4 regions of the Mesorhizobium sp. P3_A2 genome follow, and region 2 is predicted to be linked to each of the others. Evidence: predicted binding sites of a transcription regulator. Region 2 holds the regulator's gene; each other region holds the start of a gene.
What was found. Region 2 encodes PhoB, which activates phosphate uptake and scavenging genes when phosphate is short. Its sites were predicted from a motif close to TGTCATNNANCTGTCAT; they were not measured.

Region 1: a site for PhoB is predicted at 5,399-5,415, ahead of AC1DXM_RS05370 (DUF1045 domain-containing protein). Genes of this name have one in related genera too.
Region 3: a site for PhoB is predicted at 4,923-4,939, ahead of AC1DXM_RS03140 (alpha-D-ribose 1-methylphosphonate 5-triphosphate diphosphatase). Genes of this name have one in related genera too.
Region 4: a site for PhoB is predicted at 5,557-5,573, ahead of AC1DXM_RS29165 (acid phosphatase). Genes of this name have one in related genera too.

Annotation. Positions count from the first base shown of each region.
Region 1 covers NZ_JBFUGC010000002.1:184,233-192,130, forward strand. Annotated here, with positions in the region: gene AC1DXM_RS05345 (sugar-binding protein) at 1-124, shown strand, start outside; gene AC1DXM_RS05350 (sugar ABC transporter ATP-binding protein) at 247-1,785, shown strand; gene AC1DXM_RS05355 (ABC transporter permease) at 1,862-2,851, shown strand; gene phnN (phosphonate metabolism protein/1,5-bisphosphokinase (PRPP-forming) PhnN) at 2,854-3,483, opposite strand; gene AC1DXM_RS05365 (alpha-D-ribose 1-methylphosphonate 5-triphosphate diphosphatase) at 3,480-4,619, opposite strand; gene AC1DXM_RS05370 (DUF1045 domain-containing protein) at 4,653-5,360, opposite strand; gene iolB (5-deoxy-glucuronate isomerase) at 5,511-6,323, opposite strand; gene AC1DXM_RS05380 (DUF3329 domain-containing protein) at 6,329-6,559, opposite strand; gene iolE (myo-inosose-2 dehydratase) at 6,603-7,520, opposite strand; gene iolD (3D-(3,5/4)-trihydroxycyclohexane-1,2-dione acylhydrolase (decyclizing)) at 7,665-7,898, opposite strand, start outside.
Region 2 covers NZ_JBFUGC010000009.1:104,849-112,746, reverse strand. Annotated here, with positions in the region: gene xylF (D-xylose ABC transporter substrate-binding protein) at 36-1,076, opposite strand; gene AC1DXM_RS21100 (ROK family protein) at 1,349-2,584, shown strand; gene phoB (phosphate regulon transcriptional regulator PhoB) at 2,616-3,305, opposite strand; gene phoU (phosphate signaling complex protein PhoU) at 3,322-4,026, opposite strand; gene pstB (phosphate ABC transporter ATP-binding protein PstB) at 4,068-4,892, opposite strand; gene pstA (phosphate ABC transporter permease PstA) at 4,910-6,226, opposite strand; gene pstC (phosphate ABC transporter permease subunit PstC) at 6,223-7,683, opposite strand; gene AC1DXM_RS21070 (substrate-binding domain-containing protein) at 7,779-7,898, opposite strand, start outside.
Region 3 covers NZ_JBFUGC010000001.1:665,861-673,758, reverse strand. Annotated here, with positions in the region: gene AC1DXM_RS03160 (MDR family MFS transporter) at 1-530, shown strand, start outside; gene AC1DXM_RS03155 (amidohydrolase family protein) at 582-1,418, shown strand; gene AC1DXM_RS03150 (SDR family NAD(P)-dependent oxidoreductase) at 1,474-2,259, opposite strand; gene uxuA (mannonate dehydratase) at 2,343-3,527, shown strand; gene AC1DXM_RS03140 (alpha-D-ribose 1-methylphosphonate 5-triphosphate diphosphatase) at 3,540-4,715, opposite strand; gene AC1DXM_RS03135 (D-arabinono-1,4-lactone oxidase) at 5,029-6,318, shown strand; gene AC1DXM_RS03130 (alanine racemase) at 6,315-7,487, shown strand; gene AC1DXM_RS03125 (hypothetical protein) at 7,510-7,875, shown strand; gene AC1DXM_RS03120 (aldehyde dehydrogenase family protein) at 7,872-7,898, shown strand, end outside.
Region 4 covers NZ_JBFUGC010000018.1:633-8,530, reverse strand. Annotated here, with positions in the region: gene AC1DXM_RS29195 (ABC transporter ATP-binding protein) at 1-1,709, shown strand, start outside; gene AC1DXM_RS29190 (DUF6665 family protein) at 1,719-2,030, shown strand; gene AC1DXM_RS29185 (cupin domain-containing protein) at 2,053-2,397, opposite strand; gene petA (ubiquinol-cytochrome c reductase iron-sulfur subunit) at 2,713-3,273, shown strand; gene AC1DXM_RS29175 (cytochrome b) at 3,290-4,594, shown strand; gene AC1DXM_RS29170 (cytochrome c1) at 4,618-5,490, shown strand; gene AC1DXM_RS29165 (acid phosphatase) at 5,618-6,313, shown strand; gene AC1DXM_RS29160 (alpha-hydroxy acid oxidase) at 6,481-7,626, shown strand; gene AC1DXM_RS29155 (adenine phosphoribosyltransferase) at 7,636-7,898, shown strand, end outside.

The sequences.
Region 1 (7,898 bases), on a different contig from region 2:
CTATCTGAAGGGCGACAAATCCGGCATTCCGGAAGGCGGCCTGATCATCATCCCGACCAAGATCATCGGCAAGGACGATGTCGACGCCTATGCGGCCAATCTGAAGGCGATGTCCGGGAACTGAGGCCACGAGCAGTTACGCCGGCTCAAGGTTCGCCTTGGGCCGGTGATCGTGTTGACGGGCGGGCGAAGGCCCGTCAGTCTGCTGAAGGGGCCATTTTGGCCCAGCGGCTGCTGTCAGGCTTGATGAACTATTCCGACACATCCATTGCAGCGACTACCCCGTTCCTCGGCCTCGAGAACGTGCGCAAGACCTATCCGGGCGTTGTCGCGCTGGATGGCTTTTCCATGGAGGTCAGGCCGGGCGAGGTGATCGGCCTTGTCGGCGAAAACGGCGCCGGCAAATCGACCTTGATGAAGATCCTCGGCGGCGTCACCCGGCCGGACAGCGGCACCATCACCGTCGACGGCGTCGCGCATGACGGGCTTAGCGTCGAAGCCAGCCTGGGGTCGGGCATCGCCTTCGTCCACCAGGAACTCAACCTGTTCGAAAACCTCGACGTCGCCGCCAACATCTTCTTTGGCCGCGAGCCGCTACGCGGCGGGCCGCTGAGACTGGTCGACCGCGCCAGGCTGCGCGAGATGGTGGCGCCATTGTTGAAGCGCGTCGGCGCCAATTTCTCCGCCGATACGCCGGTCGCAAACCTGTCGCTGGCGCAGCAGCAGATGGTCGAGATTGCCAAGGCGCTGTCGATCAAGGCGCGGCTGGTCATCCTCGACGAGCCGACCTCAAGCCTGCCGATCGCCGAAACCGACAAGCTGCTCGACGTCATCAAGGCGCTGAAGGCCGATGGTATCAGCGTCATCTTCATTTCGCACCGCCTGCACGAGATCGAGCGTGTCGCCGACCGCGTCGTGGTGTTGCGCGACGGCATGCTGGCCGGCACCTTGCCGAAGAGCGCCATCAACCACGACCAGATGGTCAAGCTGATGATCGGCCGCATGCTGAAGGAGCGCGAGAAAGCGTCCGAAGCGGCGCGAGCACCGGGCGCAACGGCGCTGTCGGCCAAAGCTGTACGCACCCCCGCCTACCCTGCCCGGCCGGTCGATCTCGATATCCGGCGCGGTGAAATCCTCGGCCTTGCCGGCCTTGTCGGCTCCGGCCGGACCGAACTGGCGCGGGTGTTCTTCGGCATCGACAGCACGCTCGGCGGCGCGCTCGAACTCGACGGCAAGCCGCTTGTCCTGGGCTCGGCGGCCGATGCCGTCGCGCACGGCATTTTTCTCGTCCCGGAAGACCGCAAGTTGACCGGGATACTGCTCGATTTGTCGATCGCGCAAAACATTTCGCTCCCCAATCTGCCGGCGCATGCGAAGCGCCAGCTGGTGTCGGCAAGTGCGGAGACCGTCACCGCCGAGAAGCAGAAGAAGGATCTCGACATCAAGGCGCCCTCGGTGCAGACGCGCACCGGCACGCTGTCAGGCGGCAACCAGCAGAAGGTGGTGCTGGGCAAATGGCTGGCGATGAACCCCAGGGTGATGATCCTCGACGAGCCGACGCGCGGCATCGACATTGGCGCCAAGGCCGAGATTTACGGGCTGATGCGGGCGCTGGCCGATGCCGGCGTCGCCGTGCTGATGATTTCCAGCGACATGGAAGAGGTGATCGGCGTGTCTGACCGCATCGCCGTCATGCATGAGGGCCAGATCTCGGGCATTCTCGACAAGGAACACTTCACACAGGAGAACGTGCTTCTGCTGGCTGTCGGCAAGAAGCCAAAATAGCATTTTGCTTTGCCGCAGGTTCTGGTCGCAAAACCGCGGAACACTTTTGCGGAACCTGTTTTGGGGGAGAAAAACGATGAGCAAGAAAGATCTGGGCCTGCTGATCCTGATCCTGGTGGTCGGAGCGGTGGTGGCGATCATCAACCCTCGCTTCCTGCTGCCGATCAACCTTGCCAATACCTCGAACCTGATCGGCCTGTTCGGCATCCTGTCGATCGGCCAGGCCTTCGTCATCATCACCGGCGGCATCGAATTGTCGGTCGGCTCGGTGGTTGCGCTGCTCGGTACGCTGTTCATCGACTTCATCGCCGTACGTGGTCTGGGATGGCCGATAGCGCTGCCGTTGATCCTGGTGCTCGGCGCCATCATCGGGCTGGTGCATGGCTGGCTGATCACCCGGCTCAAACTGCAGCCCTTCGTGGTGACGCTCTGCGGCCTGCTGATCTATCGCGGCGTGGCGCGCTTCTACACCGCCGATGGCACCGCGGGCTTCGGCTTCGGGCAGAATTTTCCGGAGCTCGAATTCCTGACGGCGGGCCGATCCTGGGGCGTACCGAACAGCTTCATTGCGCTCATCGTCATTGCCATCGTGATGTGGGTGGTGCTGCACCGCTCGGTGTTCGGCCGCTATCTCTATGCCATCGGCAAGAACGAGGAAGCGGCCAAATATTCGGGCATCCGCACCGGCCGTGTCGTCATGGCCGCCTATGTCATCTGCGGCGTGTTGACGGCGCTGTCGGCGATCTATTTCGCCATGTACACGCGCTCTATCTCGCCGGCCAGCCATGGCCAGTTCTATGAACTCTACGCCATCGCCGCGGCAGTGCTCGGCGGCTTCTCGCTGCGCGGCGGCGAAGGCTCGCTGGTCGGCGTCATCCTCGGCACCGTGCTGCTGCAGGAGTTGCAGAACCTGGTCAACCTGCTCGGCATCCCGTCTTCGCTCAACTTCGCGGTGATGGGCGGCGTGATCCTCATCGGCGTGCTGGTCGACCAGCAATGGGGCGTGTTCCGGGCAAGACGGCTGATGCTCGACGCCAGCCGCAAGGGCGCCGTGGCGGCGGAGTAGCGTTAAATTACCCCCGACATGTCGGAGAACGCCATCGCCTTGCGCAGCACTTCGGCGAAACGCTCGCCGGCGGCTTCGCGTGGACCGCCATTGTCGATCGAGGTGACGCCGGGTCCGGACAAAGCGACATTGGCACTGCGGGCGAGGCGTGCCAGCACTTCGCCGCGCGACTCACGGCCGCGCTGAGCGAGCCGTTCGGCGAGGATTTCCGGCGCAGCGGTGATCTCGACCACGGCCAGATTGGCGTAGCGCTCACGCAGCACCGGAATGACCGCGCGCGACACGTTGGCGACCGCGACATGGCCATTGGCTATCGACCAGTCGACATCGGCCGGGATGCCGTAGCGCAGGCCGTGCGCCTCCCAGGAAATGGCGAAAGCGCCGTCGGCCTCGGCCTCGACAAAGGCGGCGTCGGCCAGCGTGTCGTGATCCTCGCTTGCCGCATCGCTCGGCCTGGTGATGACCCGACGGACGAACTCCAGCCTTGTCTCATCGGCAAACAACGACTTGGCATAGCCGATCACCGTATCCTTGCCGGCGCCGCTCGGGCCGACGACGGCGACAAAGACGCCGTTGCGGACCGGAAAGGCCTCGGCGGTGAGTTCGCGCTCGATCGACGCCGAGACCATCAGGCGACCCGGCGTCCCTGGCGCCAGACGGTGCGCACGACCGGCACATGATCGTCGACGCGCACGCGCACCAGGTCGGCACGGCGGCCCGGTTCGATGACGCCGCGGTCGCTGAGGCCGATGGCCTCGGCCGGGTTCTTCGACACCATGGCGACCGCCTGCGGCAGGGAAATGCCTTCGACGACGTCGCCGAGGAAGAAGGCCGACTGGATCAGGCTGAAGGGGATGTAATCGGACGACAAGATGTCGAGCAGGCCGTCGCCGGCCAGCGCGCGGGCCGAAACATTGCCGGAGTGCGAGGCGCCGCGCATGACATTGGGCGCGCCCATCAGCACGCCGAGCCCGGCCTCCTTTGACGCTTTGGCGGCTTCCAGCGTGGTCGGAAACTCGGCAACGCGCACGCCTTGTTCAATCGCCTCGTCGACATGGCCTGATGTGGCGTCGTCATGGCTTGCCAGCACAATGCCGCGCTCGTTGCAGGCGGCTGATATCGCCACCCGGTTCGGTCCCGAATTCTTCGCCGATTCCGACATCCGCTTTTCGCAGAACAGCTTGAAGTCGCGATCGGTCAGCTTCAGCTTGCGCTGGTAGTAATAGGCGTAGGTCTCGAGGTTGACGAACTGGCGCTGCCCCGGCGCATGGTCCATCAGCGACGCCAGCCGCACGCGCTCGTCGCCGTCGAAATTGGCGAAGGCCTGCAGGCAGTCCGGCGCCGAAACCTCGCAGCGCAGATGCAGGAAGTGGTCGGCCCGAAGGCGATCCTGCGCCACGCTGTCCTCGATGGCGTCCGCGAGCTTGCGGATGTCGTCGGAGGTGAGATCCGCATCCTCATCCATGCCGACGCGCAAGGCGTCGAGCACGGTGGTGATCCCTGCGGTCGCCACCTGCGCATCATGGGCGAGCACGGCGGCGATCGGGTTCCAGCGCACCTTCGGCCGCGGCGCATAATGGCCTTCGAGATGGTCGGTGTGCAGTTCGACCAGGCCGGGGATGATGTAGTCGCCGCTCATATCCTCGCCGGTCCGCCCGGTGCCTGCGTCGATGCCGGCGATAAGGCCGTCGCGCAGCAGCAGCGATCCTTCGACGATCTCGTCGGCAAGCACGATGCGGGCATTGGTCAAAACGGTCTCGGCGGTCATCTCAGGCAGTCCTTAGGTTTTAAGGCGACGTGGTCAGGCAGTTTTCCGGGCCGCGCGGCGGCCGAGCGCATGATGGGAGAGCACCATGAACGGGGCGCCCGGTTCGGTTTCGACAAACAGCGTCAGCGCATCCACCAGCACCGGCTGCTGCAGCACCTCGGCGAACAGGCTGTCAATTGCTGCGCGCAGACGTAGGCTTTCCTGTGGCCCGGCCCGGCCGGACAGGGTCATGTGGAAGCGAAACGTCTCGAAAACATAGGGGTAGCCCCACTGGCAGAGATTGCGGAACTCGGCGGGTTTAAGCGAATCCGGGCTGCGCCGCTCGATTTCCGCCTCGGTGAGCGGCGCGCGAAAACGGTCGAAACCAAGCACGACATCATCGGCAAAACGGTTGAGCGGCGGCAGCGGGCCTTCGGGCACCAAGGCAAAGAAGCCGTCGATCTGGCTGACGATGAGACGCGGGATGGTGACCGTCGGCGTCGCTTCGGCAAAGACGTCCAGGGCAGCACGCAGCGAGGCTTCCGTCTCGTTCGGGGCCAGCCGGAAGGGGGCCTTCAGCGTCGCATGAAAGCCGTAGCGCCGCGCCGAGGCGGTGTGGAAGGCGACTTCGGCCGCCGACAGGTCGCCCACCGCTTCGCTCGGCCTTGTGGCGGCGCCGAAAGGGTCACGTCCCAGCCAGTTGGCGGCGATCCGCGCCAGTGGCTCGTCCTGCCTCGGGGTGAAATAGATGGCGTAGCGCATCGAAAATCCTCGTCAGCCCGCTGCCATAGGTGATTTCCATGACGGATTGACGAAGCTTTGAAGGGTTTTCGATGGCAAATCGACCCCATGGGTCGTTAGCCGACGATTTTTCCGAACTGGGCCAACAGCTTCCCCTGAAAGACAGGGTGGTCAGGCCTTCATCAGCCATTCGTGCTCGGGCGCGTTGTGGAATTTCCACGTCCGCTTCGGGCCGGCCATGACGTTGAGATAGTAGAGGTCGTAGCCATGGCAGGCGGCGCAGGGGTGGTAGCCCTTGGGCACCAGCACGACATCGCCGTCCTCGATCGCCATGGCCTCGTCGAGCTCGCGGGCGCCATTCTGGTCGGCGTCGGTATAGACGCGCTGGAAGGCAAAACCCTGCGGCGGGTTGAGGCGGTGATAGTAGGTTTCCTCGAGATAGGATTCGGCCGGCAGATTGTCCTGGTCGTGCTTGTGCGGGGGATAGCTCGATGTATGGCCGCCAGGCGTGATGACCTCGACCACCAGCAGCGAGTCGGCCGGCTTGCCTTCCGGCAGGATGTTGGTGACGTAGCGCGTGTTGGTGCCCTTGCCGCGCACTTCCTGGCCGAGATCGTCGGGCGCGATGACGCGAACCGACAGGCCGCCGCCCAGGCCCGGTGCCGAACAGACAGCAAGCTCGAGATCGGTGTCGGCGGTGACCGACCAGTCCGACCCCTCAGGGATGTAGACCGACCATGGCTTGCCCTCGAAGGGCGACATGCGCTCGCCGAGCAGGCCGAGTTCCTGACCACCGGCCTTTGCCGTACCCTTGCCGGTGACGAACACCAGGCAGACTTCGCGATCACCGGTCTTTCCCGAGGCGTTTTCGCCCGGCTTCAGCCGGTGCAGGTCGAAGCCGACATAGGTCCAGCCGGCGCTTTTGGGCGTGACATGGGCGACGCGGCCATGGCCCTTGTCGGCTTTGACGAGCAGTTTCGACATTGCGGTCATTCCTTCGGTTCGGCGCCAGTCTTCGGCTCGACCGGAGGCTTCGCCCCGTCGACCGGCTTGTAGAGATAGAAGAACTGCCAGACGGCGTAGGCGGCAAAGCCGAGCGCGATGACGCCCCAGAACGGTGTGCCGGAGGCGAATTCAATGATCGCCCAGATTACGCAGACGGCGACGACGGCAACGCGCCGCCACAGCGGCCGGAAGAATGGGTGCTCGTAATCTTTCATCGGGCCAATCTACAGCAAGCTGGCTCGGCGGTAACCCGTCGCATCAGACATTGGGAAAGCCTTGCGTCTCGACGGTGTAGCCGGCAGCGGTCATCACCCGCATCAGCTCCTTGTGACCTACCTGCGCCATCTTCAGCGGCGGATTCTTCTTCGGGTCCTGCTCGGCCTCGACGACAAACCAGCCTTCATAGCCATGGTCGGCGAAACGCTGCACGATGGCGCCGAAATCCAGCGAGCCATCGCCCGGCACAGTGAAGGCGCCAAGCGCCACGGCATCGAGGAAGGACTGTTTCGTGCGGTCGAGCCCGTCGATGACAGCCATACGCACATCCTTCACATGGACATGGTTGATGCGCTTGTGGTGGTTGTCGATGGCGCGCAGCACGTCGCCGCCGGCAAAGGCCAGGTGACCCGCATCGAGCAGCAGCGGAATGCCGTCGCCGGAATGGCGCATGAAGGCATCGAGTTCCGGCTCGGTCTCGACCACCGCCGCCATGTGGTGGTGATAGGACAGTGGCATGCCTTGCTCGGCGCACCATTCGCCGAACTCGGTCAGGCGTCTGGCATAGGCCTTCATCTCGTCGCCCGACAATTTCGGCTTGGTGGCGAGCGGTTTGGAGCGGTCGCCCTGGATCGAACGGCCGACCTCGCCATAGACGATGCAAGGCGCGTTGACCGCCTTGAACAGGTCGATCATCGGCTGGATGCGGTCCTTGTTCTTGCCCATGTCCTCGTCGACCAGCGTGCCGGAGAACCAGCCGCCGCACAGCGTGACGTCGGCCTTCTTCAGGATCGGCAGCATGACAGCGGGATCGTTGGGAAAACGCCGGCCCATCTCCATGCCGGTGAAGCCGGCCGAACGCGACTGGCGCAGGCACTCTTCCAGCGAGACGTCGTCGCTGAGTTCGGCAAGATCGTCGTTCCACCACGCAATGGGGGACATGCCCAGTTTGGCTTTCAAGTCGTCACTCCGGTTTTTTGTTCACCCTCCCCCCTGTGGGGAGGGTCGCTGCGAAGCAGCGGGGTGGGGGTGCGGCACAGACCCCCACCCGGACCTTCGGTCCGACCTCCCCACAAGGGGGAGGTAGGGGCTGGCGCATTTACTTCAATCACCAACACTCTGCATCTGCCGCTTTTCGTCATAGGCCTTGCGTGCCGCGTTGACCTGGCTGCGCGCGGAGACTTCCGGCACCGCTACATCCCACCAATGGCCACCGGCATCGGTGGAAACAAGCGGATCGGTGTCGATGACCAGAACGGTGGTGCGGTCGTTCTTTTTCGACTTCTGCAGCGCGTTTTCCAGGCCGGCGATTGATGGCACTTTTTCGGCGATTGCGCC
Region 2 (7,898 bases):
CGGCGCCGAGATTTCGAACCGATAGCGGTCCGGTTTTAGTTGCAGGCTGCAACGCTGCCGGCAGTGACGCCGGCGCAGACTTCGTCCTTCTTGATCCAGCCGGCGTCGATGACGACGTTGAGGTTGTCCTTGGTGATCGCGACCGGGGTCAGGAACAGCGACTTGACGGTGTTGCCGCCAGGTGTGGTGAAGTCCTTGGCGCCGGCAATGTCGCTCGTCTTCTTGCCGTCGGCCAGCTGCGAGGCGATCTCGGCGGCGTTCTTGCCGAGTTCGCGCGCATCCTTCCACACGGACACGGTTTGTGTGCCGAGCGCGATGCGGTTCAGCGCGGCATGGTCGCCGTCCTGGCCGGATACCGGAACCGTGCCGGCAAGACCCTGCGCCGTCAGCGCGGCGACGACGCCACCGGCGGTGCCGTCATTGGCCGCGACCACCGCATCGACCTTGTTGTCGTTCGCGGTCAGGAACTGTTCCATGTTCTTCTGGGCATTGGCCGGCAGCCAGCCATCCGTATAGGCTTCGCCAACATTCTTGATCTTGCCGCTGTCGATGGCCTCTTTCAGCACTTCCATCGAGCCGGCGAACAGGAAATCGGCATTCGGATCGGCACCCGAGCCCTTGATGAAGACGTAGTTGCCTTCCGGCTTGGCCTTGAACACTTCGCGGGCCTGCATGCGGCCGACTTCCTTGTTGTCGAAGGTCAGATAGAAGACGTCCTTGTTCTCGATCAGACGGTCATAGCCGACGACCGGAATGCCTTCGTCCAGCGCCTTCTGCACCGCCGGGCCGATGGCCGAGGCGTCCTGCGCCAGGATGATCAGCGAGTTGGCGCCCTGCGAGATCAGGCTCTCGACGTCGGTCAACTGCTTGCCGGGATTGGACTGCGCGTCGGCGGAAATGTACTTGTCGCCGGCCGCCTCGATCGCCGCCTTCATCGCCGCTTCGTCGGTCTTCCAGCGCTCTTCCTGGAAGTTCGACCACGACACGCCGATGACCTTGTCCTTCGCCTGCGCGACCGACACCAGCGTCAGCGACATGGCGACACCCGCCAGCATGGCGGCTGCAAATCTGTTCATGATAATCCTCCCTGCGCCGCGCGCGGCGCGACAAAACTGGCCCGAAGGCCGGCACACAGAGGCTCTATTTTTTCGAGCCTCGAAAAAATACTGGTCCAACGGCGAGGCGCTGTCAACATCGATTCTGATGGATTCTGATGGCTTCGCCGAATTTTTTCGAGACCCGCAATAAACAATGACAGCGCGGCCTGCTTCTGCCAATATTTGGCTGGCACCACCAAATGCCTCCACTATCATGAGGCGCGAGGAGGACCGGGAGGAAAACAAAAACGATGTCGGTTGGAATCCGCCACGATGATCTGCGTCGTCGCAACCGCGCGATGGTGATTTCGGCCGTGCGCCGGGCCGGCCAGCCGTCGCGGACCGAGATTGCGGCGACCACAGGCCTCAGCCATTCGACCATATCGGCGATCTCGTCTGATCTGATTCAAGAAGGCATCCTGGCCGAGAGCAAGCCTGGCGAGACCGGTGCGCTGAAGCGCGGCCGGCCTCAGGTCGGCCTTGGCCTCAACCCGGAGGCCGCCGCGGTGATGACCGTGGTGCTGTCGCTGAATTTCCTTTCCGTCACCGTCATCGACTATGCCGGCCAGGTGGTCGCCGAGGAGCAGCGCCGGCTGGATACGCTGACCATGCCGCGCGACGAGTTGATCGGCGAATGCACGGCAATCGTGCGGCGGCGGCTCGAGGATCCAGACCTCGATGTTCAGAGCATCGCCCGCATTGCCATGGGCATCCAGGGCATCACCGATTCGCAGGCGCGCGCCATGCTGTGGTCGCCGATCACGCCGCTGACCGACATTGCCTTCGCCGACATACTGGAAGCGGAATTCGGCATTCCGGCCACCATGGAAAACGATTGCAACATGATGGCAGTGGCGCTGCAATGGCGCCAGCCTGAGCGCTACCGCGACAATTTCATCGCTATCCTGCTCTCGCATGGCATCGGCATGGGGCTGGTGCTGAAGGGCGCGCTGTTCACCGGCACCCATTCCTCGGGCGGCGAGTTCGGCCACATGATCCACCGGCCCGGGGGCGCGCTGTGCCGTTGCGGGCGGCGCGGCTGCGTCGAGGCCTATGCCGGCAACTACGCCATCTGGCGCAGCGCCAAAATGATGAGCGAGGATGCCGAACCGGTCGATGTCGGCGACGCCGACATGCGGGCGCTCGCCGCACGTGCCCGCGAGACCGATGGCCCCGAGCGCGAAGCCTACCGCAAGGCCGGCGAGGCGCTTGGCTTCGGCCTCGGCAGCCTGTTCGCGCTGATCGATCCAGCACCTGTCGCCATGGTCGGAGTCAGCGCCGCCGCGTTCGATCTGATCGAACCGGCATTGCGCGAAGCGATTGCTCAGACCGCCGGCGGCCAGCACTCGAAATCGATCTCCTTCGACACCGAGCCCAACGAACTGCCGCTGATCCGCGAAGGCTGCGCCATGCGCGCGCTCAGCTTCGTCGACCAAGAGATTTTCGCACCGGGGATTCAAGCGAAGACGGGCAAGCACGTCGCCTGAGAGGGCCGGCGACGGCACGGCGCGCCGGGCCTTAGTCTTCCCGGATTGCGTAGCCAGCGCCGCGGATGGTGCGGATCACATCGGGCATGCGACCATTGTTGACCGCCTTGCGCAGGCGCCCGACATGCACGTCGACGGTGCGCTCGTCGATATAGATCGTCTCGCCCCAGACATTGTCGAGCAGCTGGCTGCGCGAGAACACGCGGCCGGGATGGCGCATCATGAATTCGAGCAGGCGGAACTCGGTCGGTCCGAGCCTGATTTCGCTCTTCTTGCGGTAAACGCGGTGCGATTCACGATCGAGCACGATGTCGCCGACCTTGAGCACGCTGGAGAGCACTTCCGGCTTGGCGCGGCGCAGCAGCGCTTTCACGCGCGCCATGAACTCCGGCGTGGAAAACGGCTTGACCAGATAGTCGTCGGCGCCGGTGGACAGGCCACGCACACGGTCGCTCTCCTCGCCACGCGCGGTCAGCATGATGATCGGCAGCCGTTCGGTCTCGGGCCGCATGCGCAGCCGCCGGCAGAGCTCGATGCCGGACACCGCCGGCACCATCCAGTCGAGCACCAGCAGGTCGGGAACGTTTTCCTGCAGCCGGATTTCGGCCTCGTCGCCGCGCGTCACCACCTCGACCTGGTAGCCTTCGGATTCGAGGTTGTAGCGGAGAAGCACGCCCAGCGGCTCCTCGTCCTCCACGACCATGATGCGTGGCGCGATCATCAGCAGTTCACCCTTGTCAGGCCGAAGTGGCCATCGCCGTCTCGTCCTGCTTCGGGCGATTGGCGGGCAATTGCTGGCCGGTCAGCACATAATACGCATTTTCAGCGATGTTGGTGACATGATCACCGATGCGCTCCAGATTCTTGGCGCAGAACAGGAGATGCGTGCAGGCGGTGATGTTGCGCGGGTCTTCCATCATGTAGGTCAAGAGTTCACGAAACACCGACGTGTATTTGACGTCGATACGTTCGTCCTCATTCCTGAGCTTTGCCAGTGCTGCCGCATCCGCGGCGGCATATTCCTCGACCACCCCTTGCACCTGGATCAGCACCAGCTGCGCCATCGCATCGATGGAATGCGAGAGGTCGCGCGGCGTGACGCTGAGGCCCACGGTGCCGACGCGCTTGGCGATGTTCTTGGCGAGATCGCCGATGCGCTCGAGGTCTCCGGCCATGCGGATCGAGCCGACCACGGCACGCAGATCGTTGGCCATCGGCTGGCGCTTGGCGATGAGCGTGATGGCGCGATCGTCGAGTTCCCGCTGGCGCGCGTCCATGATGGCGTCGTCGGACACGACACGTTGCGCCAGCGCATTGTCGGAATTGAGCAACGCTTTGGTCGAGCCGCTGACCATCGACCCGGCCAGATCGCCCATGTCGCGGATCAGCTTGCTGATCTGGCCCAACTCTTCATCGAAGGAGGCGACGGTATGTTCACCCATGATCCTGATCCTCGTGCCTGAAAATTCAACCGCTGGACGGCTCAGCCGAAGCGGCCGGTAATGTAGTCCTGGGTGCGCTTGTCGTCGGGATTGGTGAACATCTTGTCGGTGGCGCCCTCCTCGACGAGGTAGCCGAGGTGGAACATCGCCGTGCGCTGCGACACGCGCGCCGCCTGCTGCATCGAGTGGGTGACGATGACGATCGTGTAATTCTGGCGCAGCTCGTCGATCAGCTCCTCGACACGTGCGGTGGCGATCGGGTCGAGCGCCGAGCAGGGTTCGTCCATCAGGATCACTTCCGGCGACACCGCAATGGCGCGCGCGATGCACAGGCGCTGCTGCTGGCCGCCGGACAGTCCGGTGCCGGGCTCCTGCAGGCGGTCCTTGACCTCGTTCCAGATCGCCGCCTTCTTCAAGCTCGACTCGACGATCTGGTCCATGTCGGACTTGCGCTTGGCCAGCCCATGGATGCGCGGGCCGTAGGCAACGTTCTCGTAGATCGACTTCGGGAAAGGATTGGGCTTCTGGAACACCATGCCGACGCGAGCCCTGAGTTCGACGACGTCGATGTTCTTGTCGTAGATATCGTCCTCGTCGAGCGTGATCTTGCCGGTCACCCGCGCCGAATCGATGGTGTCGTTCATGCGGTTGAGGCAGCGCAGGAAGGTCGACTTGCCGCAGCCGGACGGGCCGATCAGCGCCGTCACCTGGTTCTGGCGGACGTCGAGATTGACGTCGAACAGCGCCTGCTTCTCGCCGTAGAACACGCCGACCTTGTCGCCGCGCATCTTGATGACTTCGTTCGATTTGGCGTTCATTTTGTCGCCCACTGCGTTTTCAAGGGACTGTTCGGTCATGATGTTCATACCAAATTGCCTTTTTTCTACCAGCGCCGCTCGAACCGGCGCCGAAGCACGATCGCGGTGATGTTCATGGCCATGAGGAAGACGAGCAGAATGATGATGGCGCCCGACATACGCTCGACAAAAGCGCGTTCAGCCTCGTTCGCCCACAGATAGATCTGCACCGGCAGCGCGGTCGAGGGATCGAAAGGCGTCTTCGGATAGTCGGCGACGAAGGCAACCATGCCGATCAGAAGCAGCGGTGCTGTTTCGCCAAGAGCGCGCGCCAGGCCGATGATCGTGCCGGTCAGGATGCCGGGAGCGGCAAGCGGCAGGATGTGCTGGAACACCATCTGCATCTTGGAGGCGCCGAGGCCGAGCGCTGCCGAACGGATCGATGGCGGCACCGCGGCAAGAGCGGCGCGCGTCGCGATGATGATGGTCGGCAGCGTCATCAGGGTCAGCACCAGACCGCCGACGAAAGCGGCGGAACGCGGCATGCCGAGGAAATTGATGAACACGGCAAGGCCGAGCAGGCCGAAGACGATCGACGGCACCGCCGCCAGATTGTTGATGTTGACTTCGATCAGGTCGGTGAAGCGGTTCTTCTTGGCGAACTCCTCGAGATAGATCGAGGCCGCGACGCCGATCGGCAGCGCCAAAAGCAGCACGATCACCATCATGTAGAACGAGCCGATGATCGCCACGCCCATACCCGACGTCTCGGGCCGGCTGGAGGCGCCGTAGGTGAACAGGCCGGTGTTGAAATGCTCGGCCATCACGCCGTCGGCCTTGAGTTTGTTCATCCAGTCGATCTGCTGGTTGGACACCTTGCGGCGCGCTTCATCGACGCTGAGGTCGATCTGGCCCTTGAAGGCGGAGTCGAGATTGGCCGCGGCCAGGATGTTGACGTCGCGCGTCGTGCCGATCACCGACGGATCGGCGGCGACGATGTCGCGCAGCTGGACGCGGGCGCCTTCCGACAGGAAGCCCTTGAGCTTCATGACCATGGGCTTGTTGCTTGGGTCGATGCCGAGCTTGGCCATCAGCGCCGTATCGGCAAGCTTGGGATAGTTTGCCTTGATCAGCACGCTCGGATCGGTCGCGCGCTTGCCGGAAGGGTCGATGACCTTCTCGTCGAAAGTGATCGGCAGCGTCACCGTCGTCTGCCAGAAGGCGGTATAGCCTTTCGAGACGATGGTGAGCAGGATAATCGCCAGAAACGCCAGACCGATGGAGATCGCCACCATGCCATAGATGCGGAAGCGGCGCTCGGCGGCATAACGGGCCTTGAGGCCTATGTCGCGGCGCGGACGCGCAACGGCACCCGCCATCGTATCCAGGGGAATGTCGGTCATTCGTACTGCTCCCGGTACTTGCGCACGATGTAGAGGGCGACGATGTTCATCACCAGCGTCAGCGCGAACAACGTCAGGCCGAGCGCGAAGGCGACCAGCGTCTGCGGCGAGTTGAACTCGAGATCGCCGGTCAACTGGTTGACGATCTTGACGGTGATGGTCGTCATCGCCTCGAACGGATTGATGGTAAGATTGGCGGCGACACCCGCCGCCAGCACGACAATCATTGTTTCGCCGATGGCGCGCGACGCGGTTAGCAGGATGGCGCCGACGATGCCGGGAAGTGCCGCCGGCAGGATCACCCGTTTGATCGTCTCCGAGCGCGTCGCACCCAGGCCAAGCGAGCCGTCACGCATGGCGCGTGGCACCGCGGTGATGATGTCGTCGGACAGCGATGACACGACCGGGATCAGCATTACGCCCATGACCAGGCCGGCGGTGAAGATGCTCTGGCCCTGGATGAACGGCGAACCACCGGTCAGCGCCGCCGACAGGTCGCGCAGGAACGGCCCCAGTGTGACGACGGCGAAGATGCCGTAGACGATGGTCGGGATACCGGCCAGCAATTCAAGCGCCGGTTTGACCACCGAGCGCAGCCTGGGCGATGCATATTCGGCCATGTAGACCGCCGACAGCAGGCCGATCGGCACCGCGACCAGCAATGCAATGAATGCTATGTAAAGCGTTCCGGCCAGAAGCGGGATCAGACCGAACTGACCCTGGCTGCCGCCCGAGCCCGCGGCGGCGAAACGCGGGTCCCAGACCGTGCCGAAGAAGAAGCTCATCGGCGACACGCTCTCGAAAAAGGTGATCGTCTGGAACAACATGGACAGCACGATGCCGACCGTGGTCAGGATGGCGATGGTCGACGCCGCAAGCAGCCCCCACAGCATCAGCCTCTCGACATTGTTGCGCGCCCTTGCGCGCGGCGCAATTTGCCTGATCGCGTAGAAGGCGCCGGCGATCGACAATGCCAACGTGATGACGGCGCCGAACAGCCCAAGCCGGTCCTGAACGGCATTCGCCTCGACCGCGATCGGGATCATGTAGTCCTGGGTATCCGTCGCCAGCGCCACGCCCTTGGCGATGAGCAACGGCTGCAATTCAGCGAAGGTGGCGGGAAGCGGCGTACCGGCATCGAGCCTGCGCAGGCCCTTGGCGAGGCTCTTCACCAGGCTGGCGTCGAGCGCTTCGCTGGCGACCTTGGAGTCGACGGTGCGCTCGGGCAGAGCGGCGTGGATGTGCCGGTCAAGATAGAAGGACGATCCGATGTCCCAGACGGCGAGCAGCAGGACGGCGGGCAGGACGGCGAGCAGAAAGGCCCACCAGCCGTGATAGTGGGCGCGCGAATGCGGCTTTACCTTGCCGGTTTCGTGCGCCGTGGCGCGCTGGCGGCCGATCACGAAGGCGACCACGCCGATGGCGATGACTATGGCGAGTACGAGCAAGGACGACATCACCCACCCCAGGGAAAATTCAGATCGCCGCCGCCGTTGCGGCATGCAGCGAAATCAGGGCGCGGATTTGGTCCGCGCCCTGATCCAGTCGTTGATTACATGCTCTTCCCGGCAGCGAACGCGTCGCGCTGCGCCTGACGTTCGGCATCCGGAGCCGAAACCAGGCCGTACTGGGCGAGCGGGCTTTCCGGGCCGATCATCTGGTCGTCAAGGAA
Region 3 (7,898 bases), on a different contig from region 2:
GCGTGATTGCCGCAACCGGGCGCTACAAATGGATGCCGGTGGTCGCGATGGCTATTGGCGGGTTCCTGATGCTGGGCTTTGTCGTCACCAACCAGCACACGCCTATCTGGGTGCTGGCGACGATGATGGCTGTGTTCGGCATCAGCATGGGCCTGCAGTTCCAGGTGCTGATCGTGGCGATCCAGGCGGCGGCACCCCTGCAGGATATCGGCGCGGTGACGTCGCTGATCACCCAGGCGCGGACCTTGGGAGCATCACTGGGACTGGCGCTGAACGGCGCGGTGATGATCTGGGCGCTGAACCGGCAGACGTCAGAGCTCCCCGCCGATGCTGCTGCCCTGCTGCCGCAAGGCCTGAACGGGTTGACCCCGCATCTTGCGTCGAGCCTGCCGGACGCGATCCGCGAAGTGGTGCTCGACCATTACTCCAGCGGGTTCAACGTGATGTTCATCTGGGTGGCGGCGCTCTACTTCGTCGCCATGGGCCTGACCCTGCTGCTCGAGGATAAAGAGATCCCGAAGCGGCATTGAACCAGGCCTGGACCATTTGGCGACGATACGAAATCGAGCCGCGGGGAAAGCATGATCATCGACACCCATCTGCACCTGATCGATCTGTCGGCGCTGCGCTATCCCTGGCTTGGCGGCGCACCGGCGCTCAATCGCGATTTCCCGCATGAGGAGTATGCGACCCAGGCCCGCCGCGCCGGCATCGAGGCGGCATTGCATATGGAGGTCGATGTCGATCAAGCCGACATCGAGGCCGAGACCAGCCATGTCAAGGCGCTGTCGCGGCAGGCGGGCAGTCTTTTGCGCGGCGCGATTGCCGCTTGTCGTCCAGAGGAGGGCGGCTTTGCCGCCTATCTCGAACGCCAACATGCCGATCCCTTCATCAAGGGGTTCCGCCGCGTGCTGCATGTCATGCCGGACGAGCTTTCGGACAGTGCGCTGTTTCGCGACAACATCAAACGGCTTTCCGGCAGCGGGCTGACCTTCGATCTTGTGGTCCTGCCGCATCAGATTCCACGCGCGATTGCGCTCGCCGATCTCGCGCCGGACGTCCAGTTCGTTCTCGACCATTGCGGCGTGCCCGATATCAAAGGCCGCGCCGAGCACCCATGGCGCGAGCACATGGCCGAGATCGCGCGGCGCCCCAATGTCATTGGCAAGATTTCGGGCGTCGTGGCCTATGCGGACCCCAGCTCGTGGAGTGTCGAGAACTTGCGTCCCTATGTCGAACACACGATCGGGTCTTTCGGCTGGGATCGCGTCGTCTGGGGCAGCGACTGGCCGGTGTGCACGCTTGGCGGAGGGCTCGCGACCTGGGTGGCGGCGACGCACGCGCTGATCGCGGGCGCCAGCCCCGAGGAGAGGATGAAATTGCTGTCGGGCAATGCCAGGCGGATGTGGAAGCTATAGGGCGATCGGACAAGGTTCGCGATTGCCGGCAAGCGTGCAGAACGCCATCACAGCCTTACTTCACGCCAATGCCTGCCGTCAGGCCGCCATCAATCCTGTAGTCGGCGCCGGTGCAGAAACCGGCTTTTGACGAGCACAGGAAGGCGATGAGCTCGGCCACTTCCTCCGGTTCGCCGATGCGGCCGAGCGGATGCGCCGCGCCGAAGCGCTTGTAGGCCTCTTCGACATCGGCATCGCTGCCGCTCTCGCCACGCGCGGCCTTTTCCAGGATCGGCGTGCGGATCGAGCCGGGGCTCACCGAATTGACGCGGATGCCAGCCGCCGCATAGTCGAGCGCCAGCGAGCGCGTCAGCGTGTGAATGGCGCCCTTGGTGGTGGCGTAGGCGGCGACGTTCTGCTGGCAGGCGAAGCCCTGCACGGAGGCGACGTTGACGATGGCGCCGCCGCCGCGCTTGATCATTTCCGGAATGCCGAAATGCGCCGTCAGATAGATCGAACCGACATTGACTGTCATTGCCCGGTTCCAGGTTTCCCAGTCGGTCGTCGTCGCGGTTCCATAGGGGTGCACCGCCGCCGAATTGACGATGACGTCGAGGCCGCCGAATTTCGCGACGCCGGCCGCCACCGCGTCGCGCACATGGTCGGAGACGGAGACGTCGGTGTCGATGACCAGCACTGCTGCTCCAGCGCTTTCCAGCTCGGCTTTCATCGCTGCGTTGGCGACGCGGTCGATGCCGCAGGCGATGATTGCGGCGGCGCCGGCCGCAAGGCGCCTAGCGGTCGCCAGGCCAATGCCGGTCGTCCCCGTCACCAGGGCCACCTTGCCCTCGAAATCCGTCATTTTCGAAAACTCCTTCCTTTTCTATCGACTCCCGTCGCGGTCCAACAATAAGTTGCCAACCTCTCGCAGAAGGAAAGCCGAAAATGGAACAATGTTGGCGCTGGTATGGACCTGACGATCCGGTGACACTCGATCATGTCAAGCAGGCTGGCGCCACCGGCGTGGTCTCGGCGCTTCACCATATCTACGACGGCAGGGCGTGGCCTGAAGCCGACGTGCTGGAGCGCAAGCACATCATCGAGGAAGCCGGACTGACCTGGTCGGTCGTCGAGAGCATCCCGGTCCACAATTCCTTCAAGATCGGCGCGCCGGAACGCGAGCGCTATGCCGGCTACTATCGCGATAGCATCCGCGCGCTGGCCAAGGCCGGCATCGCCACGATCTGCTACAATTTCATGCCTGTGGTCGACTGGACCCGCACCGATCTCGCCTACCGGCTGCCGACGACGGGCTACGCCCTGCGTTTCGATGCGATCGATTTCGCCGCCTACGATCTGTTCGTGCTGAAGCGCAAGAACGGTGCGGCAAGCTACACGCCGGCGCGCATTGCGCAGGCGGAGAAGCGGCTCAAGGAATTGCCGCCCGAGAAGATCGATCAGATCGAGCGCAACCTCATCGCCGGCCTGCCGGCGACAGAGCGCAAATATGACCGCGACAGTTTTCGAGAGGCGCTTGCCGACTATGAGGGGATCGGGCCGAAGGAGTTGCGCGACAACCTCGCCTGGTTCCTGCGCGAGATTATTCCGGTGGCGGAAGAGGAGGGGGTGCGCATGTGCATCCATCCCGACGACCCGCCCTTCTCGCTCTACGGCCTGCCGCGCGTTGTTTCGACCGCCGAGGATGCGCGCTTCATCTTGAGTACTGTCGACAGCCAGGCCAATGGGCTGACGTTCTGCACCGGCTCCTACGGCACGCGCGCCGACAACGACATTGTCGCCATGGTCAGGGAATTTGCCGACCGCATCCATTTCGCCCATCTGCGCAACATCACCATCGAGAAGGACGGCTCGTTCTACGAGGCCGAGCATCTCGAGGGTGGCACCGACATGGCGCATGTCATCCTGGCGCTAATGCAGGAAGAGGCGCGCCGCCACAGGGAAGGGCGCGCCGACTGGCAAATCCCGATGCGGCCGGACCATGGCCATCTGCTTGCCGACGATATCGGCAAGACAAGGATCAATCCCGGCTACTCGCTGATCGGCCGGCTGAAGGGCCTCGCAGAACTGCGCGGCATCATGCGCGCCGTGGAGACGTTCGGGCTGGCGTGACAGGGCTGGACTTTATGCCTCGTCATCCCGGCTCCGACCCAGCGTTCCGTCGCTGTAGATCATGCGGCCGGCGCGGAATGTCGCTCGCACCCGCGCCACCGGCTGGCTATCGGCGACGACGAGATCGGCCAGCAGTCCCGTCTCGATGGCGCCACGATCGGTAAGCCCGAGTGCCGTGGCCGGATTGGCACTCGTCAGCGCTGCCGCCGCCACAAGACTGCCTTCGCGCAGTTCCGCCAGGCCGAGCACGGCGGGCAGGATCGAGGCCGGATGATAGTCGCTGGCCAGCATGTCGAGCAGCCCGGCCTCATAAGCCTGGCGTGCCGAAAGATTGCCGGAATAGGACTGGCCGCGCAGCGCATTGGGCGCTCCCATCACTGTGTGCATTGCCAGCCTCCTGGCTTCCTGCGCCGCTTCCAGGGTCACCGGGAATTCGCTCAGCGTGGCGCCAAGACCGTGAACCAGTTCCACCTTCTCCAGCGTGTCATCGTCGTGCGATGCAAGCGCGACGCCGTTGGCCTGCGCACGCGCCGACAGGTCTTGCAGTGCGTTGAGCACATCGCCCTGGCCTTCGCGGCCGGCGATGCGATGGCCGACGACCTCGGACGCCTGGGCAACCGACATGCCGCGCTCCTTGGCGATGCGGGCGATGTAAAGCTCGACATCGCGATACTGGCCCTGTCCGGGCGTGTGATCCATCAGCGAGATCAGATGCAGCCTGCCGGCGTCCATCAGCTTCTGCAGCATGGCAATGGCCGGGGTGAAGGTGACTTCGAAGCGCGCATGGATGCGGTGATCGACCAGCAGGTGGTCCTTCATGCCGGCAATGGTGTCGATGATCGCCGATGTATGCTCTTCCGAGCGCGCCACGCCGCTGGTGATGCTGGCGCCGATGAAGGAGAGCGCGGCATAGGCGGTGGTGATGCCGCAGGAGGCGAGCTTCTTGTCGAGTTCGGCAATGCCGATCTTCATCGGCACATGCACGCCGAGCCGCGGCTCGACTTCCTTTTCCACCATGTCGCCATGCATGTCGATGAAGCCGGGCAGGAGCAGGCGGCCACCGCCTGAGATGTCGGCATTTTCGACCGGCTCGTTCCGGATCTCAGCAATCCGGCCGTTTTCGATGCGGATGGCACCGCTCGGGATGATGCGGTCGCGCAGGACAATTTCGAATTCACTTAGCCACATGCAATTTCTCTTCGGGGGACAGGCGGTTCAGGACGGGTTCCCAGTCGGCAAGACCGAGGGACAGCCGTCCCGTAACAGCTGCTTACCCCCGAAAAATGACAGTCGATGATATGCTTGGTGATTGACGCGAAAAGTCGTGAGGCATGAAGCCGACGGCCGCTTTTCTTTCCAAGCCGGCTTCAGACCGCTTGCCGCTCGATTGCCAGCTTGACAGAAAGCTGACAATGTATCATATTCAGAAAGCTGACTATGTATCATATTATTCCATGCAGCGATCAAGACCGGTCAAACCGGCCGTCCCAGGGAGGCGATTGTGGGAGAGGCTACCAGCCAGTGGAGCAATTGGTCGGGCTATGTCACGGCCACGCCGCAGGCTTTTGCCGAACCGCGGACTCTCGATGCGTTGAGCGTTGCTCTTCGCAACTCGGCCGGTCCAGTCCGCTTCGTCGGCACCGGCCACTCCTTCACGCCATTGGTCAAAAATGACGGAACCATCCTGTCGCTCGACCGCTTCGAGGGCCTGAAGGCGCACGATCCCGAAAGACTGACGGCGCGGGTCGGCGCCGGCACCAAGATCGGCACGATGGCCAAGCTGCTGCACGGCGTCGGCCAGGCGCTGCCGAATATGGGCGACATCGACAAGCAGGCGTTTGGCGGGGCGCTCGGCACAGCCACGCATGGTTCGGGCATCACGCTCGGCGCCTATCATACCCAGCTCGAGGCGATGCAGATCGTCGACGGGCGTGGCGCTGTGAAGGAGTTCGACCGTGCCCAAAACGCCGACATGATCGAAGCCATGGGCGCCTCGCTCGGCGCCTTCGGCGCCGTCACCGAAGTGACGATCCGCAACATGGCGAGCTATCGCATGCGGCACCGCCGCTGGACAGCGCCGATCGCCGACGTGCTTGCGCAATTCGAAAGCACCATGACGGCGCATCGCTCGGCCGAGTTCTACTACGTGCCGTTTTCCGGCCAGGCGCTGCTGATCGCCAGCGACATCACCGAAGCGCCGTCGACGGTGCGCCCGCCGACGGAAGACGACGATGCCGTCACCACGCTGAGGAAACTGCGCGATTATCTCAGCTGGTTCCCGTGGCTGCGCCGCCGTCTCATCGGCTCGGCCTTCGCCAGGGTGCCGGCCGAGGACTATGTCGAGGACTGGCTGAAGGTCTTCACCTCCGAGCGCAACGTCAAGTTCAACGAGATGGAGTACCACCTTCCGTTCGAGGAGGGGGCGGCGGCGCTCGGCGAAATCATCGCGATGCTCGAGACGCGGTTTCCGGAGGTCTACTTTCCGATCGAAGTTCGCGTCGTCGCGCCCGACAACATCTGGCTGAGCCCGTTCTACAAGCGCCCGACCTGTTCCATCGCCATCCATCACGGCGCCGAGCGCGATCCGATGGCGTATTTCAACGCCGCCGAGCCGATCTTCCGCAAGCGCGGCGGCCGCCCGCACTGGGGCAAGATGCACAGCCTCACCGCCAAAGAGCTGAGCACGCTCTATCCACGCTGGAACGATGCCATGGCAGTGCGCCGGGAGATGGACCCGAACAACCGTTTCGTGACGCCCTACATGGCCAGGCTGCTCGGCGTTGCGGCATGAGCCTGACCGACACCTATTTCGCCGAACTGTCGGGTGCGCTCAAGGCGGCCGGGATCTTTCAGCCTTGCCTGGTGCTCGATCTCGACCGGCTCGATCACAACATCGCCGCGATCAAGGCGAAGTTCGCCACGGGCCTAGACCTGCGCCTCGTCGACAAGTCGCTGCCTTGCCTGCCGCTCATCGCGCACATCCGCGCGGCATTCGCGACCGACAGGCTGATGACGTTTCATCTGCCGATCAGCGCCGAAATGCTGAAAGCCTTTCCCGATGTCGATCTCCTGCTTGGAAAGCCGATGCCAGTCGCCGGCGCCAGGCACGCGCTGACCAAGGGTGTTCTCGCCGGTCTTGGCGAAGCGACGTCGCGCATCGTCTGGCTGATCGACACCGAGGAGCGGCTGGCCGCCTATGGCGCGCTTGCCGCTGAGCTCGACCGCGAGCTGCGCATCTGCTTCGAGGTCGATGTCGGGCTGCACCGCGGCGGTATCGGCAATCCCGACGCACTGGCGCGGGCGGTGGCCACATTGGCGAACTATCCGCGGCTGAAATGCGAAGGCGTCATGGCCTATGAGGCGCATATCGGCCACATCCCCAAACTGCTGGGCGGACCGGCCAAGGCGCGCGCCAAGGCGGTCAGCCTGTTTCGTCAGTACGTTGCCTGCTTTGGCCCCGACCAGCGCAGGATCCTCAATCTCGGCGGCAGCAGCACCGCATTGCTTTACGACAGCTGGGTCGGCGCCAATGAATTGTCCATCGGATCGGCCTTCATGCTGCCGACCGATTTCGATGTCCCCAGCCTCAGCCAATTGCAGCCTGCCGCTTTCATCGCGGCGCCGATCCTGAAGGTGGTCGGTGTCCAGGTGCCGGGCCTCGATCAGCGCTCCTGGCTGCTGCAGAAGCTCGGGCTGCTGCCACGGCGCGGCTGTTTTCTCTATGGCGGCAAATGGATGGCCAAGCCCGTCCATCCCGTGGGGATGAAGACCGACAAGACGTTCGGCTTTTCGACCAATCAGCAATTCATGGCGCTGCCCGACGATGCCAATGTCGGACCCGATGACTACGCCTTCCTGCGTCCGACGCAGAGCGAATTCGTGCTACAGCAATTCGGTTCGATCCAGGTTTATTCCGGCGGGAAGATCGCCGCGCAATGGGCCGCGCTGCCGTTTTCGTAAAATCGAGATGGAGGAGGACACGATGGTCGCAAAGGCAGTCAAAACCCAGCCCATGCAGCCTGAATGGGCAGCCGAACTCGATTTGGCTCTGGCCGATCTCAATGCCAGGAAGGACGACTGGGCGCGAACCTCGAACAGCGAGCGCGTTGCGCTGCTGCGGCAGGTCAAGGACCATATACGCGAGGTCGCGGAGGCATGGGTCAAGACCGCCACCCGCAAGAAGGGCATCCCGACCGGCTCGCCGCTGGAAGGCGAGGAATGGCTGGCCGGCCCGGCGGCCCTGATGGATGGCTGCAACCAGTTCATCCACACGCTGAGCCTGATGGAGGGCAAGGCGTTCTCGACAGGCTGCCGGTCCGCACTCTGCCCAGTGGACAGTTGGCAGTGACGGTGGTTCCGAACTCGGTCTGG
Region 4 (7,898 bases), on a different contig from region 2:
GGCTGTTCTACTTCGTCGGGCGGCTGGTCGATATTCTCGACCAGCTTCCCGGTGAACGCAGCTGGCATGCGCTGTGGACCGCTGCCGGGCCTGAGCTTGTCTTCATGATCGCGGTGGTGCTGGTCATCCGCACCGTCGTCGTCGGCCTATCGGCGTTGGTCAACGAACAGACGATCACGCCGGGTTTCTACAATCTGGTGCGCTGGCAGGCGCACCGGCACGTATCGCGCCAGTCCTACACCTTCTTCCAGAACGATTTCGCCGGCCGCATCGCGACGAAAGTCTGGCAGGCGGGGCAAGCGACCGGCGACCTGATGGAGAGCTTCATCGAGGTCATCTGGTTCATGCTCATCTATACGGTGACGACGCTGGCGCTGGTCGCTGGGCTGGATTTGCGCCTGGCCGTGCTGGTGGTGCTCTGGATCCTCGCTTTCGCCTGGCTGGCCAAGCTCTATCTGCCCTCGATCCGCAGGCATGCCGAGGCCACGGCTGAAGCTGGTTCGATGATCAATGGGCGCATCATCGATTCCTATTCCAATGTGCAGACGCTGAAGCTGTTCTCGGCCGATGGCGACGACCGCTACATCAAGAACGGCTTCGACATCTATCTCGACGCGCTACGGCCTTTCACCCGCCGGCTGACCGGCGTGCGCATGGCGCTGACGACGCTGTCGGGCATCATGATCACAGCGATTGGCTGCTTTGCCGTCTATCTCTGGGTCGAAGGGTCGATCACCGTCGGCGCCGTCGCTTTCACGCTGTCCCTGGTGCTGCGGCTCAACATGCTGCTCGGGCGGGTGATGATGCAGCTCAACGGCATTTTGCGAAACCTCGGCGTGCTGGAGAACTCCAAGGCGCTGATCTCGCAGCCTCTCGGCCTCATCGACGCGCCCGATGCGAAGGAGCTTGTCGTCGCCGGCGGCCGCATCGATGTGAAGAATGTCGAGTTCCACTATGGCAAGGGATTCGGCGTGCTGAACGGCATCAACCTTGTCGTCAAGCCGGGCGAAAAGGTTGGGCTGGTCGGACCGTCCGGTGCGGGCAAGACGACACTCGCCAACCTCATCCTGCGCCTCTACGACCTCGAGAGCGGACAGATCACCATTGACGGCCAGAACATCGCTGAGGTGACACAGAATTCGCTGCGCGCCAATATAGGCGTGGTCAGCCAGGACACGGCCCTGTTTCACCGCTCGTTGCGCGACAACATCAAGCTCGGCATGCCGGATGCAACCGACGCCGAGGTGATCGCGGCGGCGAAGAAGGCCGAGGCTCATGATTTCATCCTCGGATTGCGCGACAACCGGGACCGTGCCGGCTACGAGGCCTTTGTCGGTGAACGCGGCGTCAAACTGTCGGGTGGCCAGCGCCAGCGCGTGGCGATCGCCCGCGTCTTCCTCAAGGATGCGCCGATCCTGATCCTCGACGAGGCGACCTCGGCGCTCGATTCCGACATCGAGGCGGCGATCCAGGAGAATCTGACGCGGCTGATGGAGAACAAGACGGTGATCGCCATCGCGCATCGGCTGTCGACCATTGCAGCGCTTGACCGGCTGGTGGTGCTGGACGGCGGCCGCATCGTCGAACAAGGCACGCATGATGAACTGGTGGCGCAGGATGGGCTGTATGCGCGGCTGTGGAAACGGCAGTCCGGCGGCTTCCTCTATCACGAGGAAAGCGTGCTGGAAGAGACGCGGCCGGCGGAGTAAAACGCGATCATGTCGGTCAGAATGCCCTCGAATTTTGGACAAAGCAGCGCGCAGGAGAGCGCGCTGGACCTGCTCGGCCACGAAATCCTGGCCGAAAAAGCGGCCGCCCTCGGCCGCACTGGCCAACGTGTCGAGGAAACGCTGAAGAAGCTGCGCGAGAATCGTGAGCAAGACCAGCGCGCCCGGCTGCTGAAGGAAGCCGCCGCGGCAGTGCACGCCTATTTCATCCAGCGCGAACTTTGCGGCTTACGCCGGCATGAGTCGGTGATCCGCGAATACGACATCCCAAGGGCGGTTCTGGTCAGGCTCGGCGCCAGCTAGAGATCATCGCCCCGGCAAACGATCATTCCAGCCATTCGGTGATGAAACTGCCGCTTTCGTGGATGTCGGTCGATTCAAGTGGGCCTGGGCCGAGATTGGTAAATTTGTGCGGTGTGTTCGGCGGCACGACGAGGATTTGGCCGGCTGTGGCCTCGATCTGCTGGTCGCCGATCGTGAACAGGCCGGTGCCCTGGCGGATGATGAAGATCTCGCAATAAGGATGCGTGTGCAGTCGCGGGCCGCCGCCGATCTCCGCCTGGTAATTGAAGATCAGGCAAGAGTTGGAGCCATGGGCGGCGAGTTGCAGTTCGCCCTGCCAAAGGCCGGGCGTCCTGGTCCAGGTCTCGCGGTCGATGATGTGTGCCATGCCAGCGAGACTAGATCACGGCAACCTGTCCTGTCGAGACAGGTGGGGAGCCTCGGATTTGCTGATATTTCCCTGTTGTTTAGCCGCCTTTGCCGGCCTTTGGACATCTGGCCGACTGACGCGCTCTTCTGTCCCCGCGACAATCTGCCCTTGTGGCCTCACCCCGCTGGACAAAAACGGGCTTCACGCATAAACCGAAATCCAAATGCCGGAGGAATTCGCTAGCTTGTTCGCCATGCGCTGTCGGGCCGGCGCGATGGAGCGGGGAACAAAGCTCGACCGCCGGCTCGGAAGAGGCGAAAGGATCAGGCACCCGTGAGCGCAACCGATACCCAGGATCCCAACCGTCGTGATTTTCTCTACGTCGCCACCGGCATGGCCGCAGTGGTCGGCGCAGGGGCCGTCGCCTGGCCGTTCATCGACCAGATGCGCCCGGATGCCTCGACGCTGGCGCTGGCCTCGGTCGAGGTCGATGTTTCCTCGCTGACGCCTGGCATGTCGCTGATCGTGAAATGGCGCGGCAAGCCGGTCGTGGTGCGCAACCGCACCGAGCAGGAGATGAAGGACGGCGAGGCCGTCAACCTTTCCGACCTCAAGGATCCGATTGCCCGCAACGCCAATCTGCCGGCCGATGCGCCGGCGACCGACGCCAACCGCACCACGCCCGGCAAGGAAGCCTGGATGGTGATGGTGCAGGTCTGCACGCATCTGGGCTGCATTCCGCTCGGCCAGGAAGGCGATTTCGGCGGCTGGTTCTGCCCGTGCCATGGCTCGGTGTACGATACCGCCGGCCGTATCCGCAAAGGCCCGGCGCCGGAAAACATGGCCGTGCCGGTATTCAAGTTCATTTCCGATACCAAAATCCTTATCGGTTGAGGCAGGGGATATTTCGATGAGCGAGGGACACTCGACCTATACGCCCAAGACCGGTATCGAACGCTGGTTCGACGCCCGCATGCCGCTGCCGCGCATGGTCTACGACAGCTTCATCGCCTATCCGGTGCCGCGCAACCTCAACTATGCCTGGACCTTCGGCGGCATCCTGGCGATCATGCTGGTGGCGCAGATCCTGACCGGAATCGTGCTGGCCATGCACTATACGGCCGACACCAATCTCGCCTTCAATTCGGTCGAGAAGATCATGCGCGACGTGAATTCGGGCTGGTTGTTGCGCTATATGCATTCCAACGGCGCCTCGTTCTTCTTCGTAGCCGTCTACATCCACATCTTCCGCGGGCTTTATTACGGCTCCTACAAGGCGCCGCGCGAGCTGCTGTGGATCCTCGGCTGCATCATCTACCTCTTGATGATGGCGACCGGCTTCATGGGCTATGTGCTGCCCTGGGGGCAGATGAGCTTCTGGGGCGCCACCGTCATCACCGGCTTCTTCAGCGCCATTCCGCTGGTCGGCGACTGGATCCAGCAGCTGCTGCTTGGTGGTTTCGCCGTCGATAACCCGACGCTCAACCGCTTCTTTGCGTTGCACTATTTGCTGCCGTTCATGATTGCCGGCGTCGTCGTGCTGCACGTCTGGGCGCTGCATGTGGTCGGCCAGTCGAACCCGACCGGCATCGAGGTCAAGTCGAACACCGACACCGTCGCCTTCACGCCCTATGCGACCATCAAGGACGCATTCGGCATGATCGTGTTCCTGTTCTTCTTCGCCTATTTCGTCTTCTACCTGCCGAACTTCCTCGGCCATCCGGACAATTACACGGTCGCCAACCCGCTGAAGACGCCGGCCCACATCGTGCCGGAGTGGTACTTCCTGCCGTTCTACGCGATCCTGCGCGCCATCACCTTCAACATCGGGCCGATCAACTCCAAGCTCGGCGGCGTGCTGTGCATGTTCGGCGCCATCGTCATGCTGTTTCTGGTGCCGTGGCTCGACACCTCCAAGGTGCGCTCGGCGGTCTACCGGCCCTGGTACAAGCTGTTCTTCTGGCTCTTCGCAGCAGACGCCGTCCTGCTCGGATGGCTGGGCTCGCAGCCGGCCGAAGGCAGCTTCGTGTTCATGGCGCAGATGGCGACGCTGTTCTACTTTGCCTTCTTCCTCGTCATCCTGCCGGTGCTTGGCCTGATCGAGACGCCGCGCAGGCTGCCGAATTCGATCACCGAGGCGGTGCTGGAGAAGAACAAGGGTGCCGGTGGGGGACATCCGGCAGGTGCGAACGCCGCGCCGGAAACCAAGGGCTGAGCGAGAATCTAAGGGGATTTGGCATGAAAAAGATTCTCACCTCGCTTGCCCTGCTCGGCCTGTTGGCCGGCGGCATCGGAGCGGTCGGCAGCGTGGCGATGGCCGCTGAAGAGGCGCATAACGCGGCGGCACCGACGCATTTCCCGATCGACGAGCCGAAGGAAATGGACTGGAGTTTCGCCGGTCCGTTCGGCACCTACGACAAGGCGCAGTTGCAGCGCGGCCTGAAGGTCTACAAGGAAGTCTGCTCGGCCTGCCATTCGATGAACCTGGTGGCGTTCCGCACGCTGGAAGGCCTCGGCTATTCGGAAGCACAGGTGAAATCCTTTGCCGCCGAATACACCATCCATGACGGTCCCAACGATGCCGGCGACATGTTCGACCGGCCGGGTAAGCCGTCGGACCATTTCCCGGCGCCGTTCGCCAATGAGGAGGCGGCTGCCGCCTCCAACGGTGGCGCAGCCCCGCCCGACATGTCGCTGCTGGCCAAGGCACGCGGTGTCGAGCGCGGCTTCCCGCGCTTCGTCTTCGACATCTTCACCCAGTATGCTCAGGGCGGCCCGGACTACATCCATTCGCTGCTGACCGGCTACGACGAGACGCCGCCGGCCGGCATGGTGATCCCCGAAGGTACCCACTACAATCCGTACTTCATGTCCGGCGTGTCGCTGAAGATGCCGAAGCCGCTCTCGGACGGCCAGGTCACCTATGATGACGGTTCGCCGCAGACGGTTGACCAGTATTCGCGCGACGTCTCGGCCTTCCTGATGTGGGCTGCCGAGCCGCATCTGGAAGACCGCAAGAAGATCGGTTTTCGCGTACTGGTGTTCCTGGCTCTGTTCGGCGCCCTGGTCTATCTGACCAAGCGCAAGGTGTGGCAAGGCGTGGCGCATTAAGCGCTGCCAGCCACGTATCAAAAAAAGGGCGCCGAGAGGCGCCCTTTTGCTTTTCCGGAGGCGGCTTGTCACATAGCGGTCACCGCATCTGACGATCCTGTGCTGCCCTCATCAAAGGATCGCACCCATGAAAAGATATGCATCGCTCGCGGCAGGACTGCTGCTGCTCGTCGTCGGCTCGGCCGCCCAGGCCGAAGACGCAAAGCCCTTCATCACCAACAAGGATGTCGACCTGACGATGATCCTGCCGCCGCCGCCGGCCAACGACTCGGCTGAGACCAAGGCCGAGCTCGGCGCGGTGCTGACGCTGCAGGTGACACGCACGCCCGAAATGGAGGCCAGCGCCATTGCCGACGCCGAGGAAGACGTCTGGCGCTTCACCAATGTCATGGGGCCGAACTTCAACAAGGAAAAGCTGCCGAAATTCTCAGCCTTCTTCGATCGCGTCGTGGCCACCGAAGGCGCCGTCGTCGATCCGGCCAAGGATGTCTGGAAGCGGCCGCGTCCGCACCAACTCAGCGACCTCGTCAAGCCGGCGGTCAAGCTGTCGAGCTCCGGTTCCTGGCCTTCGGGTCATGCCACGGTCGGCACCATGATGGGCATCATCCTTGCCGACATGGTTCCGGAAAGGCGCGCCGAGATCATGGCGCGTGCGGCCGAATACGCCCACAACCGTGTGGTCGGCGGCATCCACTATCCGTCCGACGTCGAGATGGGCAAGATTTCCGGTAGCGTTATCGCCGCCGTCCTGCTCAACCGCGACGACTTCAAGGCCGAGTACGACGTGGCCAAGGCCGAGCTGCGTTCCGACCTCGGTATGTAAGCTATTCCCAACAGTCGGTTTTCGACAGCAAGGGGCGCCAGCGGCGTCCCTTTTTCGTTCATGGCTGTGGCCAAGCGGCAGTTTGGCAATTCACCCGTTGGCATGGCGGCATCGGATTGATATTCGACGCAGCGAGCTTCTTGCGCCATGGCATTTGGAAATCGATGATGCGGCTACGCGACTGTCACAACTTTTCCGATTTCCGGCGCATGGCGCAGCAGCGGCTGCCGGGGCCGATCTTCAACTATATAGACGGCGCGGCGGACGACGAGGTCACCTATCGCCGCAACACCGAGAGTTTCGAGCGCTGCGACCTCGTTCCCAATGTGTTGCGCGGTGTCAGCGAGATAGACATGTCGGTGACGGTGATGGGCCAGAAACTGGCAATGCCCGTCTATTGCTCGCCGACCGCCTTGCAGCGATTGTTCCATCATCAGGGCGAGCGCGCGGTGGCCAAGGCTTCGGCCAAGTTCGGCACGATGTTCGGCGTGTCCTCGCTCGGCACCGTCAGCCTCGAGGAAGCGCGCAAGATCAGCAGCAGCCCGCAGGTCTACCAGTTCTATTTCCACCGGGATCGCGGCCTCAACCGGGCGATGATGCAGCGGGCCAAGGCGGTTGGCGTCGAGGTGATGATGCTGACCGTTGACAGCATCACCGGCGGCAATCGCGAGCGCGACAAGCGCACCGGCTTTGCCATTCCCTTCAAGCTCAACCTTGCCGGCATGCTGCAGTTCGCACTCAAGCCGGGCTGGGCGATCAACTATTTCACCCATGAGGGGTTCAAGCTGCCGCAGCTCGACGAGCATGTCGACATGGGTGGCGGCACGATGTCGATCAGCCGCTATTTTACCGAGATGCTCGATCCGTCGATGACATGGGACGATGTCGCCGAGATGGTCAGGCTGTGGGGTGGTCCGTTCTGCCTCAAGGGCGTCATGTCGGTGGAGGATGCCAAACGCGCTGTCGAGATCGGCTGCAGCGGCATTGTGCTGTCGAACCATGGCGGCCGGCAGCTGGACGGCTCGCGGGCGGCCTTCGACCAGCTGGCCGAGATCGTCGACGCCGTCGGTGACAGGATAGACGTCATCATGGATGGCGGCGTGCAGCGCGGCACGCATGTGCTGAAGGCGCTGTCGCTCGGCGCCAAGGCTGTCGGCGTTGGGCGCTACTATCTGTTCCCGCTGGCGGCTGCCGGCCAGCCCGGCGTCGAACGGGCGCTCGAGCAGATGCGGGTCGAGATCGAGCGCGGCATGAAGCTGATGGGCTGCAGTTCGATCGAACAATTGTCGCGCACGAATCTCCGTTTCAGGTAATCTCGGCTCATGAAATCCTCGCTCGAAGACACGCTGCTCGCCGCGATCCGCACCATTCCGGACTATCCCAAGCCCGGCATCCTGTTTCGCGACATCACCACGCTGCTCGGCAATGCGCGCGCCTTCCGTCGCGCCATCGACGAGCTGGTGCATCCCTATGCCGGCCAGAAGATCGACAAGATCGCCGGCATCGAGGCGCGCGGCTTTATCCTCGGCGGTGCCGTGGCGCACCAGCTTTCGGCCGGCTTCGTGCCGATCCGCAAGAAGGGCAA